DNA from 2 places in the Mesorhizobium sp. M0518 genome. Region 1 is predicted to be linked to the other one. Evidence: riboswitches for the same ligand, from Rfam matches in the RefSeq annotation. Region 1 holds a riboswitch; the other holds the start of a gene.
What was found. Region 1 has a riboswitch for cobalamin ahead of metE (5-methyltetrahydropteroyltriglutamate--homocysteine S-methyltransferase). Riboswitches for the same ligand answer to the same signal wherever they lie in the genome.
Positions count from the first base shown of each region.

Region 2: linked by a shared signal. The riboswitch ahead of NKI66_RS07050 (CbtB domain-containing protein) and the one ahead of metE (5-methyltetrahydropteroyltriglutamate--homocysteine S-methyltransferase) in region 1 are both predicted to bind cobalamin.

Region 1 covers NZ_JAMYQY010000024.1:71,362-74,436, forward strand. Annotated here, with positions in the region: gene NKI66_RS27605 (alpha,alpha-trehalose-phosphate synthase (UDP-forming)) at 1-570, shown strand, start outside; cobalamin riboswitch at 1,129-1,330, shown strand; gene metE (5-methyltetrahydropteroyltriglutamate--homocysteine S-methyltransferase) at 1,426-3,075, shown strand, end outside.
Region 2 covers NZ_JAMYQY010000004.1:62,070-65,144, reverse strand. Annotated here, with positions in the region: gene cobO (cob(I)yrinic acid a,c-diamide adenosyltransferase) at 1-95, opposite strand, end outside; gene cobU (bifunctional adenosylcobinamide kinase/adenosylcobinamide-phosphate guanylyltransferase) at 97-612, opposite strand; gene NKI66_RS07055 (CbtA family protein) at 605-1,399, opposite strand; gene NKI66_RS07050 (CbtB domain-containing protein) at 1,415-1,594, opposite strand; cobalamin riboswitch at 1,631-1,827, opposite strand; partial or broken gene NKI66_RS07045 (MFS transporter) at 1,893-3,075, opposite strand, start outside.

The DNA.
Region 1 (3,075 bases):
GAAAGACTCGTCAATCAAGTCAACAACCGGCATGGCACGGACGAGTGGATGCCGATTATCTATGAGAACAGGTCGTTCACCCAAGCTGAGATCGCGGGTCTTTACAGAGCCGCGCGTGTTTGCGTTGTGACGCCGTTGCGCGATGGCATGAATCTTGTGGCGAAAGAATACATTGCTGCACAAGATCCGAGCGACCCTGGCGTTCTGGTGTTATCGAAGTTTGCCGGCGCGGCCGAAGACTTCGGCGAGGACGCCCTGCTGGTAAATCCGAGGCTCTCCGACGAGATAGCTACCGCGATCTCAAGAGCGGCCAGCATGCCGCGCGAAGAACGCATCCAACGCTGGCGGAGGATGATGGACAAACTTGAAGCGTATACGATCCACCATTGGTCAGCGGACTTCGTTCGGCAACTGGACAGCAGCCGGGTTACGGTCCCTGCGGATCACTTCCACTATGTTGGCTTGGGCTGGATCAGCGAGGCCCAAATGCCTTCGTATCGGACCGAGCCAGAATTGCACACCGCGCTGACGCGTGCACTTTATAAAAACTGGGTCCTGCCGATCGTATGATGCAGAATATGAAGCACGCGAGCTTTGCCTGCATTTGCGCATCCCTCAATGCCGAGCGCTTGGAGAGAGAGATACTTATCCTGACCGCCTGAATGCGGCTTAAGCGGCTTATCGGGACCACAGTCGGGCTTTGCATCAGACCCTTGAGCCAGGCTCCGTCAGTGTGGTCTCTTGCCGCCGAGCGGAGTCATCACGATTGCCTAGTCACCCGTGATGACGACTGGCGTGCCAATTCCCGCGGTTTGGCGCTCACTCCGAGAAAACCGCTTCTACCACGCACGCACGACTTGCCGCCGCATCGTTAGACATCGCCACCAATGCGATCTTCTGCATTCTAATGACGTTGTCACGCGCTTGAAGTCTCGTCCGAAATCCTTCATCGGCGACCTGCGAGGGATGTCGCAGCCCGACAGGGATCCATTAGTTGGACAATGGTGGCAGCGGAGCAGCGCCGCCAATGCGACTGAATATTTCACAATGTTAGACAAGCGTAAAAGCGAAATCACATAACGACATAAACATTTCGTTATGCGTCATTGACAAAAGAGCGGACTGCTGTGATTGTCTGCGTGTCGTGGTTCTCGCGTGCGGCGCTGCCGCAGCGGAGCTAAGAGGGAAGCCGGTGCAATGCCGGCGCTGCCCCCGCAACTGTTAGCGGCGAGCCAACCCCACTCATGTCACTGAGGCGAATACCCTCAGGAAGACGGGTAGAGGCTATGACCCCGCGAGCCAGGAGACCTGCCACGGCGAATTACGTCCACGGGCGGGGTGTCTCGGTGGCCGCTGCAAGCCGGCGTTCGTGCCGGCCTGCTAGCGCCTTCCTTGTCATCGGCGCCCCAACCATCGGGGTATGACATGACTGACTCTCAGGAAATTCCTGTAGCAACGCTCGGCGTGCCGCGCTTCGGTCGTCGGCGAGAACTGAAATTCGCGCTTGAAAGCTACTGGTCCGGAACATCGTCCGCTGGCGACCTTCTCACGACGTCGAAGGCGCTCCGTGCCGCTAGCTGGGAAGAGCAGCGCGATCGCGGCGTGTCGAAAATCCCGTCGAACGACTTCTCGCTTTACGACCATGTGCTCGACGCCGCAGCCATGGTCGGGGCCGTTCCATCCCGTTACGGCTGGAATAGCGGCGAGGTCCCACTTGACATCTACTTCGCAATGGCGCGCGGCAACCAGGGTCAGACGGAGGATTGTGGACACGCTGGTCACCAGGAGCAGGCTCATGGACCTGGTGTAACCGCGATGGAAATGACCAAGTGGTTTGACACCAACTACCACTACATTGTGCCGGAACTCGATGATGATCAGGCGTTCGCCCTCTCGTCATCGAAGCCGGTCGATTACTTCCTCGAGGCTAAAGCTCTCGGCATTCACACACGCCCAGTCATCCTTGGACCCATCACCTTCCTCAAGCTGGCGAAATCGCCTGCCGAGGGGTTCGGTCCCATCGCGCTCCTACCGCGGCTGCTGCCCGTTTACGAGCAAGTCCTGCAGAAGCTGAAGCTGTCGGGAGCCGACTGGGTGCAGATCGATGAGCCAGCGCTTGTCCTCGATCTGAACCCGAACGAACGAGCTGCGTTCGAATTCGCCTATGGCCAGCTGTCGAAAGCCGCGCCCGAGCTGAAGATCATGCTGGCTACGTATTTCGGGTCGCTGGGAGACAATCTCGAAACCGCGGTTTCTCTGCCCTTGGCCGGGCTGCATATTGATCTCGTGCGCGCTCCCGAGCAGCTGGAAACGGTGGGTCGGCTCGCTCCGAAGGATCTGGTGCTCTCGCTTGGCTTGATCGATGGCCGCAACGTCTGGCGTGCGAACCTGCCCGCCATTCTCGACCGCATCAAACCGATCGTCGCCGGCTGGCCCTTGGACCGCGTCGAGATCGCGCCTTCTTGCTCGATGATGCATGTGCCGATCGACCTGCGCATGGAGACGGAACTCGAGGCGGACATCAGGTCGTGGCTCGCCTTCGCGGCCCAGAAGACCGACGAGCTGGTCTTGCTGGCCCGGGCCCTGTCCCAAGGCAGGGATGCGGTGGCAGGCGCGTTGAAAGCGTCTGCCGAGGCTGCCGCCACGCGCGTGACATCCACGAGGATCCATGACCCGCTTGTTCAGGGGCGGATCGCTAGCATTGAGGACAGCGCGAAGCGACGAGAGAGCGCTTTTGGCGAGCGCTCCAGAGTCCAAGCCGGCTCACTCGGGCTGCCGCCGTTCCCGACGACGACCATCGGGTCCTTCCCGCAGACGCCGCAGGTACGCAAGGCGCGGGCCGCTCATGCGAAGGGCCAGCTGAGCTATGTCGACTATGAGACGTTCCTGAAGAAGGAGATCGAGGCTGCAATTCGCTGGCAGGAAGAGATCGGGCTGGACGTGCTGGTGCACGGTGAGTTCGAGCGAAACGACATGGTACAGCATTTCGGCGAGCAGTTGTCCGGCTTCGCGCTCACCCAGCATGCCTGGGTACAAAGCTATGGGTCGCGCTACGTGCGTCCCCCCATCATTTTC
Region 2 (3,075 bases), on a different contig from region 1:
ACCGTCTTGCTCGCCACCTCGGCATCCTGCACCGCCTTGCGCTTGGCCATCTTGGCGCGGTGGCGTTCTTCGCCCTTATCGTCGATGTCGGTCATGTCATTTCACCTTGAGCGGCAGCCCCGCCACCATCAGCAGCACCGTATTGGCGACAGCGGCGACCTGCTGGTTGAGCCGGCCGGCGGCATCGCGAAAGCGGCGCGCCAGTGCATTGTCCGGCACGATACCCTGGCCGACTTCATTAGACACCACGAACCATGGCCCGCGCGGCCGCGACAGCACGTCCGCCAACCGACGGCATTCAAGCTCGAGATCGTGATCGGCCAGCATATGATTGGTCAGCCACAGCGTCAGGCAGTCGACAAGCACAGGCTGGCTGTCGGGCAAGGCCCCGAGCGCGCCGGCGAGATCGAGCGGTGCGTCGATGGTCGTCCAGCCTTCGCCACGCCGCGATCGGTGCAACGCGATGCGTTCATGCATCTCGTCATCCCAGGCTTGCGCCGTGGCGACATAGGTCCAGGGCGGCGGCAAGGCGGTCGCCAAAATTTCGGCGTGCGCGCTCTTGCCGGAGCGCGCGCCGCCGATGAGGAAGGTCAGTGTCTTGCGATCAGGCAAAGCTGTCGCGCAGGCTGGTCGCGGTGCCGGTGAAGCGGCCACGCACCACACCGACGACCGCGCCGAGCACCAGCCAGAACACCAGATTGGTCACGGTCACCGCCACCACGAACTGGTGATGCAGCCCTTCCGGAATCGCCGTCCCGTAACTGTCGGGCTGCGGTGCACCGACAACATGCGGTGCGACGATCAAAAGGACGGCAAGGATCGCCAGCGGCAGCGACTTGCGGAACGCGATCAGGCCGAGACCGGCAGTGGTTGCCGCCACCGTTGCCCACCACCAAATCTGCCGCTGGGTGAGATCGGCGGCCGGCATGGCCGGCAGTTCCGGCGGCAGGCCGAGGCCCGGCGCCAGCGTGAACACGGCAAAGCCGGCAAGGCCCCAGAACACGCCCTGGCGCCAGCCACCGATGCCGCCGGCGAATTCGGAGACCGCGACCAGGATCAAGGCGAAGCCGATGCCGGTGACGATATTGGCAAGCACGCTGAAGGCGAAACGCTCGAAACCCTCTGCCGGCGCCCAACCTTCGTCTGCCGGAGCGGCTTCCGCCGCAGCCGGGGCAGCAGAGCTCATCGCATCTCCCGCCGGAGCAGTTGTGCTCATGGCATTGCTATCCGTTGCGGCCGGAGCGCCATGGTCATGGTGATGCCCGCCGCCCGCCTGTTCGTAAACTTCCGCCTTCAGGATCAGCGGCACGGTGGCATAGGCCTGCAGGCAGGCGAGGACGACGCCGGCCACGAGCCCTGCGATCGCCGCGATGAACACGACGTTGCGAAACAGATTCATGATGTCAGCCCCTCGTCAGTGGCAGGGAAACGCCATCGAATGGCGATAGTCGTGAGCCGCATTATGGACGGCATCGATATGCGAGAAGCCGACAAAGCCCATCACGAAAATGCCGAGCAGCGCGGCAAGCGCGAGCTGCATGAAGCGCGACTGCGAGGAGACGGAGGCGCCGAGGGAGACGGAAGCGGTAGTCATGTCTTGTCCTTTCGCCCTCCACCCGAGGGCATCGAAGTCAGTTTCCTGTCGCCGGCAGGTCTCCTGGCTCACGGATCAGCGTCCTTCCCCACCTTCCCGAAGAAAAAATCCTCAGTGGTTTATGGAGAGGACTACCGCACACAGTTGCGGGGGCAGCCACGGCATTGGGCGAAATTCGCCCTCACCGCATTCCCTCTTGGCTCCAAAATGGAACCGGCGACACCGGTGACTATAGGCAGAATCCTCGCTTCCGGCAAACCAAATTCCGCCGGTGACCATTGCGAATGCGCCATGAAGGTCAAAGTGATTTCGGCAGATAGCGCCACGTCACAAAGCCGCAGACCGCCGCCAGCAGGCCGAGCGTGACGAACACCGAGCCCAGGCCGAAGAAGGCCAGCGCCACCGAATAGACCAGCGGCGGCGTCAACTCGGAAAAGTCGATAGGTGCGGTAGACCGCTGCCATCTGAGATCTTTCATAGGAGCGCACCGAGCGCATGAAGGCGGTCGAGCCGAGGGCGTCGAGCGCAATGGTGAAGAAGGCACCACAGAGCAGGAAGGCGCCGGTAAGCAACGGCACGGTTTCGCCGACGAAGCCCGCCGCCAGCAGCGCGGCTGACATGGCGAAATAGGCAAATGTCATGGTTCCGCGGCCACCAAAGCGCTTTCCTGCCTTGCCCCAGAAAATCGCCATGAACAACAGCGCGTTGCCGGCCGAAACCAGCAGGCCACCGGCCAGCTTGCCCTCGCCCGTGATGACCATGAACAGCGGCCCATAGACGAAGAACGTCGTCCAGAAGCAGGAGCGGCCGAAGGCAATCAGCCAGGCCAGTCTGAGCCTGGGCTGCGCGACGAAACGGCCGATATTGGCGAGCGGATTGACAGGGCGCGTCTTGCCCGGACGGATGGACTGGTTGTCGCCGAGGCGGTAGGTCCAGAACAGCGCCAGCAGGGCAAACGCGAACACCGCGACCGCACCATGCGCGGCATAGATGCCGAAGCGCGTGTAGAGGAAGATGCCGAGCGTCGGCCCACCGGTCCAGGCCAGCATCGACCACGCCATGCGCAGCGATTCGGCCTGCATGAAGTCGGTCTTGCGGATGTGGTCCATGATGTAGAGGTTGAGCGTGATCGACAGCGCGCTGGCGCCCATCACCCGGCACAGCATGCCGGCCAGTTGCCCGGCGAGCGTGTCGGTGATGAAGAACAGCGAGCCGACGGCCAGCAGGCAGGCGCCTGATGTGTAGACCCAGCGGCGGGCAAAACGGCGGATCAGCATCGGCATGAACAATGTCACCGACAGGCCGAGCATCGCCACGACTGTGTAGAGCATCGACACGATCTGCTCGTTGTGCAGTATCTCGTAGGCCTGGATCGGGATGACGCTCGACACCGTGGCGCGGGCGAAGGATTCAACCGCATAGAGCGACGCGAAGGTGCGCGCGTCCGCGGCCTTGAGAGCCGGCAGCCAGATCGGATGGCG